Linked DNA regions of Ruminococcus sp. HUN007. Each later gene encodes a partner of the first gene's protein in a complex. Links are inferred from orthologs where the notes say so. Each region holds a gene or a part of one and is shown in the gene's direction. Other genes may lie near its edges. The genes, in order: pfkA, CC97_RS09775 and rny.

Region 1 (2,994 bases):
AGGTCACGGGGATTTTCATGTCCGGACATCCTCTTGAGGAATACGATTATCTTGTAAAGCTTTCGCGTATTCCTGATACAGCTGAAATTACCGAAGATCCGTTTAAAAAATACAGCGATCAGAGTGAAGTTTCAGTTTTCGGAACAGTAGTATCCGAGAAAAGCCATACGACCAGAAAAGGCGACAGAATGAGTTTTGTTACCGTTGAGGATATGACAGGAAAGATAGAATGCGTCGTCTTCCCGGATGTATGGAAAAACTACGGCGGCAAGCTAAAAAAGGACAGTACGGTCCGTATAACCGGAAAGATCTCGGAAAAGGAAAAGGGAAAAAGCATTATTGTTTCCGCAGTATTTACTGCTGATGAATTCAGAAATGCAGCTCTGCGGAGAAAACTATGCATAAGTACCACGTCGAAGGAACTTAAGGATACAATTTCAGAACTGCCGTCGTCAGAAGCGGGAAATGTTAAGATATGTTTCTATCTTTCCGACTTAAGAAAGATAATTGCGCCTCACGGAGAACTCAGTGCTGACCTTACACGCGAATATTACAGGGAACTTGTCAGGATTTTTCCACCGGATAAAACAGCTCTTATATGACCGTTCTGTAAGCGTTTTGCATTTTAGGACTTGACAAACTTCATAAATGTAGTAAAATATATAGAGGCGGGTTTTTTTTAAGGAACATATAAACCGGCCTGCTGTTTACAGAAACTGCGCATATAAAATGCAGTTTACAGATATATAAACACGTATAATGTGTTTGTTAAAATTAAAAAAATAAATATAATATGGTTAAAGTCATTGCTGTTTTGGGTTTAACTGTAATATATAATAAGCCGATCGGCAGAATGGAGTATTTGGATATGATCAAAACTATTGGTGTTTTAACAAGCGGCGGAGATGCCCCTGGAATGAATGCTGCAGTACGTGCAGTTGCAAGAACTGCTATCAGCAGAGGAATTAAGGTTTACGGTATCAGAAGAGGATACAATGGTCTTATCAACGGCGACATCATTGAAATGAATGAACGCTCAGTTTCAGATATACTTCAGAAGGGCGGCACATGCCTTTACACAGCAAGATGTCCTGAATTCAGAACAGCTGAAGGTGTTGACAAGGCAGTTGCCAAGTGCAAGGAAATCGGTCTTGAAGGTATTGTAGTTATCGGCGGCGACGGTTCGTTCAGAGGTGCTGCAGACTTATCAGCAAAGGGAATCCTTTGCATCGGTCTCCCTGGTACTATCGATAATGATATTGCCTGCACAGAATATACTATCGGTTACGATACAGCAATGAACACAGCACTCGAAATGGTTGACAAGATCAGAGATACAGCTCAGTCACATGACCGCTGCAGTGTCGTTGAAGTAATGGGCAGAAACGCTGGTTACATCGCAGTAAACACAGGTATTGCCTGCGGCGCTACAGAGATCATCACAAAGGAAATGCCTTATGACCTTGACGAAGTAGCAAAGAAGATGCTCGAAACAAGAAAGACAGGCAAGCAGCACTTCATCATCGTTGTTGCTGAAGGTGTTGGTCATTCACAGGAGATCGCTCAGACACTTCAGGAAAAGACAGGCATCGAAGCAAGAGCAACAATTCTCGGTCACGTACAGCGCGGCGGTTCACCAACATTAAGAGACAGAGTTATCGCAAGCCTTATGGGTAACTATGCTGTTGATCTTCTCACACAGGGAATCGGCAACAGAGTTGTAGGTATGCAGAATAACAAGATCGTTGACTTCGACATTCAGGAAGCACTTTCAATGCAGAAGCCATACGAAACACACACACACGAAGTAGCAAGAGAAATTGCTATCTGATAAAGAATTCTAAGGAAACACTGTTTTCCTGAATACACGGGGCTTTCCGGTTTTTTCGGAAAGCCTTTTTTTACTTGACATCTGCATGGGAAAAGTGGTAGAATAAAATAATGATTTATACAGGAATCAAACCTGAAAGCAACAAGATTATATGAGGTGAAAAACAATGAGCGAAAATACAGAAAACAAAAAGATAAGACTTGATGAAATAGAAAACCCTGCACTTGTCTATGCAATGTATGAAATGAAGGACAAGAAAACCAAGGAAACTGAAGCAAAGTTTATCAGTGAACTCAGAAGAGCAACATTTATCACTCCTGCAGTCGTTGAGGTAAAGGGTGAAGACGGAGAATTCAGAGTAGCTGAGGATTCATCCCAGAAGGGTGAAACACGTATACAGTTCATGATGCTTCAGAATGATAAAAAGGAAAGATTCCTTCCTGCATTCACAAGTATGGAAGAAGTGAGAAAATGGCGTAAGGAAGATCATTTCCAGACTGTTATCTGTAATTTCGACCAGTATATAAACATTGTGGCTTCAGACGCTGAAGGCCCGAGAGGACTTGCCATAGATCCTTACGGTTCAAATATACTTCTTTCACGGGAACTGCTTGAAGGATTAAAGAGTGCCATCGATGAAAGAAACAATTCACAGGTTTTCATAGCTGATCTCAAGGAACATCCTGAAGAACTCGAGGATGCTCTCAGGGACTTCTTCAATGAAGACGGCACTGTTGAACAGGCTTACCTTCAGCTTATGAGAAGAGGAAACGATGTAAGCTATCTTCTTATTGTAGACAACGAATTTCCTGAAAATGCATCAGAAGATGAAGTAAAGAGCATCAGAAAGAATCTGTTCGACAATATTGCAGAAAAAATAAAACCGGCACTTAACGGCCGTCCTCTTTCAATTGCAGGATTTTCAGATGAGTTCGGTAAAAAAAGCGGTTGAAAACAGAGTACCTTTCTACACCAGATGATCACAAAACTGTCCATATGACAATATAAAAAGAACAGTTTTGTACAGTTCGTAGATATAATCCACTATCAGACCATTTGGTTTTTGTGCATGTATACATTTTTCATGTAAATTTAGTGATAGATAATAATCTATATTGACAAAGCTATTTTTTCATGCTATAATATAACCATAGTAAGGAAGA
Region 2 (3,085 bases), 680 kb from region 1 along the record:
TTAACGAACACCTTAAGGTTCACAAGAAGGACCACCACTCAAGAAGAGGTCTTCTCAAGATGGTAGGTCACAGACGTAACCTTCTCAACTACCTTCAGAAGAAGGACGTTGAAAGATACCGTGCTGTTATCAGCAAGCTCGGATTACGTAAGTAATAATTTAAAGGCAGTCTGGAGCAATCCGTCTGCCTTTTCAACGTTTTAGCACTATTTTCTAAGACAGTTGTCATCTGGCACCAATAAGGCAGTAATCATTTAGCATTAAACAGTGAAACTGAATGTATTGAATAAAGTACGGCGCTCTCCAGACTCTGTACTGCAGTTTACCCCTCGTCCGCAGGATGAAATCACGCGGGTTCGGTTTTTCTGTTTATTGCTGAATTTACTGCCTTAAGAAAAATAATTTTCGGAGGCGAAAAAAATGTTTGAGAATTACAGAAAGTTTGAAACAACATTTGCGGGCAGACCGCTGGTTGTAGAAACAGGAAAGACATGTGGTTTATCCAACGGTTCATGCTGGGTAAGATACGGCGAAACAGTAGTAATGGCTAACGTAACAGCAAGCGTTAAGCCAAGAGAAGGCGTTGATTTCTTCCCTCTCTCAGTTGACTACGAAGAAAGACTTTATTCAGTGGGCAGAATACCAGGCTCATTTACAAAGAGAGAAGGCAAGCCTTCAGAAAAGGCTATCCTTACTTCACGAGTTGTAGACCGTCCGATCAGACCACTTTTCCCTAAGGATATGAGAAATGACGTTTCAGTTGTTATGACAGTTCTCGCAGTGGAACCTGACAACCTCCCTGAAATCGTCGGCATGATCGCAACATCAGTTGCCATCTCTATCTCAGACATCCCGTGGAACGGACCTGTTGCCGGCGTAAGCGTTGGTCTTGTTGACGGCGAACTCGTTCTCAACCCTACACTTGAACAGAGAGCGCACAACGACCTCAACCTTACAGTTGCAGGTTCTATGGAAAAGATCGTAATGATCGAAGCTGGTGCAAACGAAGTACCAGAAGACAAGATGCTCGAAGCTATCGAATTCGGTCACGCAGAGATCAAGAAGATGGTAGCTTTCATCAGCGACATCCAGAAGCAGATCGGCAAGAAGAAGTTCGAATTCGAATCAATGGAAGTTGACCATGACCTCTTCGACGCTATCGCTGAACTCGCAGAAGAAAGAGTTAAGGTTGCTCTCGACACTGATGACAAGAACATCAGAGAAGAAAGACTCCAGCCTATCAAGGATGAAATACACGAAAAGTTCGATGAACAGTATCCTGAGCAGATCGCAATGATCGACGAATGTATCTACAAACTCCAGAAGAAGATCGTAAGAAACTGGCTCTACGAAGGCAAGCGTGTTGACGGCAGAGGCATCGATGAAATCAGACCTCTTGCAGCTGAAGTAGGACTTCTTCCAAGAGTTCACGGTTCAGGTCTCTTCACAAGAGGTCAGACACAGGTACTCACAGTTGCAACACTCGGTCCTGTAAGTGACTCACAGAAGATCGACGGTCTTGACGAAGAAGATACAAAGAGATATATGCACCAGTATAACTTCCCTTCATACTCAGTTGGTGAGACAAAGCCAAGCAGAGGTCCGGGAAGACGTGAGATCGGTCACGGCGCTCTTGCTGAAAGAGCTCTTGAACCAGTTATCCCGCCGGTTGAAGAATTCCCTTACGCATTCAGACTCGTTTCTGAAGTCCTTTCTTCAAACGGTTCAACATCACAGGGTTCTATCTGTGGTTCAACACTCGCACTCATGGATGCAGGTGTTCCGATCAAGGCTCCTGTAGCTGGTATCTCATGCGGCCTTATCACAAAGCCTGATTCAGACGACTTCATGACAATGGTTGATATCCAGGGTCTCGAAGACTTCTTCGGCGACATGGACTTCAAGGTTGGCGGTACTCACAAGGGTATCACAGCTATCCAGGTAGATATCAAGGTTGACGGTCTTACAATGCCGATCATCAGGGAAGCATTTGAAAAGACAAGAAAGGCACGTATCTACATCCTCGACGAGATCATGCTCAAGGCTATTCCTGCACCAAGAGAGACTGTAAATGAATACGCACCTAAGATGGTACAGACAAAGATCCCTGTAGACAAGATCCGTGAAGTAATCGGACAGGGCGGTAAGGTAATCCAGAAGATCTCAGCTGAATGCGAAGTTAAGATCGACATTTCAGATGACGGTTCAGTATTCATCTCAGGTATCGACAAGAACAAGGTAGACAAGGCTCTCCAGATCGTAAGAACAATCGCTATGGACCCTGAAGTAGGTGCTATCTACAAGGGCAAGGTAGTAAGAATAATGCAGTTCGGTGCTTTCGTTGAGATCGCTCCGGGCAAGGACGGACTCGTTCACATCTCAAAGCTCGACAAGCAGAGAGTTGAAAAGGTGGAAGACGTTGTTTCCATCGGTGACGAAGTTGTTGTAAAGGTAATGGAAATTGACAGCCAGGGCAGAATCAACCTTTCAAGAAAGGATGCTCTTGCAGATATTGAGGCAAAGAATAACAAATAAAAATGAAGATCAGAATAAAACTTCTTCCTGTACTGATGACGGCTGCACTTGCTTTTGCAGGTACAGCGTGCCAGTCTGACGGATCAGACGACAGCACAGGAAGCGGGATAGTTCAGAACGGGGAAAGCATTGCATCTCCCGGTGAAGGAGATACATCAGAGGGGTTTGAGACATTAAACGACATCCGCGAGATCCCGTCCGGAGCAGGGGCTGCTTCGGAGAACGGGGAATTCGCTGATAACAAATGGGCAGCATTTCTTGTAAGTCCTGCACTTCCGGCTTACGATACAGCCGAAAAGGGAGAGGCGATACTTAAGGTGCTCAGCACTGACAGTGTCATAGGCAGTGTGGCTCTTGCATCACTGAATGCACCTGCACCGGCTCCGACAACGGCATACGGTGCCGATGTTATAACAGCCGGCGGTCCTGTGGCAGAAGCATCGCTTGCTCACGGAAGATTATCCGAAGTACCTGAGTCGTTCCTTAACGCACTTTCAGCAGACATGAAGGGTGCTATCGGTCTTGAGTACGGCGATCACGACGGCGGTGC
Region 3 (3,111 bases), 1.9 Mb from region 1 along the record:
TCCGGAAAACTCTCTGTTAAAGATCAAACGCCGTGCAAGGCTTTCCTCGTCATCATTTTAACGTATTCGATTTTACGTATATTCTAATTATAACCGAAAAAAAATAAATGTCAATAGTTTTTTTGAATATCATGTCACGCATTTTTCCTCTGTTCTGCCCACCAAAGCTATTAGTGCATGCTTACGATATATGAAAAATCTATTGACATCTTCATCAAAAAGAAGTACAATAGAAGTATTGCATTTATTTATTTTAGTAAATCAAAAATTATATTTTTCATTTACTATTAGCCAATGCATCAACAATTACTGTCGCTTGTCAAAGCGATTAAATTAAACGCTGTCCGTGGTCAAAATATATTATTTTAATCTTACAGATACGCATAAATTTCTTAAAATTTATATATAATACACAATTTTATATATCTTCTTATTTCAATTTATATAATTTTTATATATCTACATTTTTTGAAAATTTTTAAAGAAGATCCTGTCGTCAGTACGTTCTGAAGAAGTCAGACCAGATACTGTCCGGAATCTTTCTTCGTACACGGTACGGTTTAAAACTGAATATTTTTGACTTTTACAGGTAAGCGTTTTACGAAAACAATCTTAATATTTACCGGTGAAAGGAGGAAATAATTTTTCCATGAGCATACCAATAGTTATTATTATTGCGATTATTGCTTGTGCGGTCGGTGCTGCAGCCGGTGCCTATTTTTACGGAAAGCAGAGTTTCCAGAAGGGCATTCTCTACAGACAGCAGCAGGCTGAAGCCGCTATAGGCTCAGCTGAGCAGGAAGCAGACAAGATAAGACGTGAAGCTTCCAGACTGATCGAAAGCGCAAAAGCGGAAAGCGAAAACAGAAAAAAAGCAGCTCTTGTTGAAGCAAAGGACGAGATCTACAAGCTTAAGAATGAAGCTGACAAGGAGATTAAGGAAAGAAGATCAGAGATCTCACGTCAGGAACGCAGAATCCAGCAGAAAGAAGAAAACCTCGACAAGAAGAATGACAATCTTGAACGCAAGGAAGAGATACTTCAGAGCAAGATCAAGTCAGCCGAGGAAAAACTCAATGAAGCTGAATCCATCAAGAAAAGCCAGATGGATATTCTTGAAAAAATCTCGGAATTCACAAGAGAACAGGCCAAGGATTACATTATTTCACAGCTTGAAACAGAACTTGTTCATGAAAAGGCACTCAAGATATCAGCTTATGAACAGCAGATAAAAGACTGCTGCGACGACAAGGCAAGAAGCCTTATATCACTTGCTATTGCAAAATGTGCAGCTGATCAGGTTTCAGAATCCTCCATCTCAGTAGTTGCACTTCCTAACGACGAGATGAAAGGCCGTATAATCGGCCGTGAGGGACGTAACATAAGAACACTTGAAACACTTACAGGCGTCGACCTTATAATCGACGATACTCCTGAAGCTATCACACTTTCATGCTTCGATCAGGTAAGACGTGAAGTTGCCAGAATAGCACTTGAAAAACTCATTCAGGACGGACGTATCCATCCGACAAGAATCGAGGAAATGGTCGACAAGGCAAGACGTGAAGTTGAACACAAGATCAAGCAGGAAGGTGAACGCGCTCTTCTTGAAACAAACGTTCACAACATCAACCATGAACTTGTAAAGCTTATAGGACGTCTCAAGTTCCGTACAAGTTACCGTCAGAACGTCCTCAATCATTCTATTGAAGTTGCACAGCTCGCAGGCGTGCTTGCTTCAGAACTCGGTGTTGACGCAAACATCGCAAGACGTGCCGGTCTTCTTCACGATATCGGTAAGGCTCTCACCTCCGAGATCGAAGGATCACACGTACAGATCGGTGTGGATGTATGTAAGAAGTACAAGGAAAGCAATGAAGTCATCCACGCTGTTGAAGCTCACCACAACGACGTTGAACCGCAGACAGTCATCGCATGTATCGTACAGGCCGCAGACGCTATCTCAGCTGCCAGACCTGCTGCAAGATGCGAAAACTACGAAAGCTACATCAAGAGGCTTGAAAAGCTCGAAGAGATCTGCTCATCATACGACGGAGTTGAAAAGTGCTTCGCAGTACAGGCAGGACGTGAAGTCCGTATCATGGTACTTCCGGAAGTCATCAACGATGAAAAGATGGTTCTTGTTGCAAGAGACATCGTTAAGCGAATCGAAGATGAAATGGAATACCCGGGACAGATCAAGGTCAACCTCATCCGCGAAAGCAGAGCGATCGAATACGCAAAATAAGTTTCCACATTACCCTACTCAAGCGAGTAGGGTAACTTAATATTTACACTTTGATTAAGAAAACACTGATTAACCCGGAAATCCGGCTTCACCGGATTTCCGGAGGTGGGATTTGCGGGGCTTCGCCCCGGAGCCCCGCGCTGATTTATGAATAAATCAGCGTTTTCTTAACGGAAAGGAATTTTTCGTATGGCAAAAACTCATAAAACCATATTCGGTACCACCGAAAAATCCAACTTCATTCTGAACATGACAAACGATCAGTTCAGCAAACTGGCAGCTGTACTCTTTACCATCGGATTTTCGCTGATATTTGTTCTGTCTGCTGTAACAGAACTCATGTCAAAAGGAAGGATCTCTGTCGCAACATACGACTGGAAGATAGTGCCTTCGGTCGCGCTCGGTATCACAGGTATTCTGTCAGTAAGTATCTTTATTATCGCTTTCATTAAACAGACGCTTAACAAAAAACAGATAGCTGCTTCCGTAATAGCTCTCGTACTTGCGGTATGCATGTACATCTCATATGTAAATGCCATTTCGACCGTACAGGACTACTCACCTTTTCTAGGATTCCGTTACGGCAGATACGAAGGACTTATGGTGTATCTCAGTTACCTGTTCATATTTCTCGGCGCCCTGTCAGTAAATACTGAAAAAAACAGTCAGAAATATTTTCAGAGTATTCTCAGTTATAACTATCTGCCAGTGCATATGGTCAGGACTTCAGTTCATTCCGTCCTTCCCTTCGTTCTACTACAAAGTTCCTTACCTCATGCAGCCGGTCATGCTCCCGAGCGGCACAGCCGGAAGTCCGGCTTCACTCGCCACATTCATGGCCGCAGCTTCTGTAACCGCATATT

The links.
Region 2: pfkA (region 1) and CC97_RS09775 share a complex: the UniProt entries of both Bacillus subtilis proteins name them as parts of the possible RNA degradosome complex. The link is inferred for Ruminococcus sp. HUN007 from one-to-one orthologs.
Region 3: pfkA (region 1) and rny share a complex: the UniProt entries of both Bacillus subtilis proteins name them as parts of the possible RNA degradosome complex. The link is inferred for Ruminococcus sp. HUN007 from one-to-one orthologs.

The regions. Positions count from the first base shown.
Region 1 is NZ_JOOA01000002.1:614,041-617,034, reverse strand. Bases 19-2,849 are described here. They hold pfkA (6-phosphofructokinase), read left to right. Parts: upstream 19-868; coding sequence 869-1,831; downstream 1,832-2,849. Other genes in these bases: CC97_RS06895 (enhanced serine sensitivity protein SseB C-terminal domain-containing protein), read left to right, coding at 1,998-2,783; CC97_RS06905 (DNA polymerase III subunit alpha), read left to right, coding at 19-602. In the rest of the region: more of CC97_RS06905, read left to right, coding at 1-18. UniProt on the Bacillus subtilis protein: Catalyzes the phosphorylation of D-fructose 6-phosphate to fructose 1,6-bisphosphate by ATP, the first committing step of glycolysis.
Region 2 is NZ_JOOA01000002.1:1,296,679-1,299,763, reverse strand. What follows is about bases 56-2,977. They hold CC97_RS09775 (polyribonucleotide nucleotidyltransferase), read left to right. Parts: upstream 56-420; coding sequence 421-2,535; downstream 2,536-2,977. Other genes in these bases: CC97_RS21010 (D-alanyl-D-alanine carboxypeptidase family protein), read left to right, coding at 2,538-2,977; rpsO (30S ribosomal protein S15), read left to right, coding at 56-155. In the rest of the region: more of rpsO, read left to right, coding at 1-55; more of CC97_RS21010, read left to right, coding at 2,978-3,085. UniProt on the Bacillus subtilis protein: Involved in mRNA degradation. Catalyzes the phosphorolysis of single-stranded polyribonucleotides processively in the 3'- to 5'-direction. Necessary for competence development in Bacillus subtilis.
Region 3 is NZ_JOOA01000002.1:2,562,413-2,565,523, reverse strand. The notes cover bases 1-2,948. They hold rny (ribonuclease Y), read left to right. Parts: upstream 1-649; coding sequence 650-2,248; downstream 2,249-2,948. Other genes in these bases: CC97_RS20630 (hypothetical protein), read left to right, coding at 2,438-2,948. In the rest of the region: more of CC97_RS20630, read left to right, coding at 2,949-3,111; CC97_RS15340 (hypothetical protein), read left to right, coding at 3,036-3,111. UniProt on the Bacillus subtilis protein: Endoribonuclease that initiates mRNA decay. Initiates the decay of all SAM-dependent riboswitches, such as yitJ riboswitch. Involved in processing of the gapA operon mRNA, it cleaves between cggR and gapA.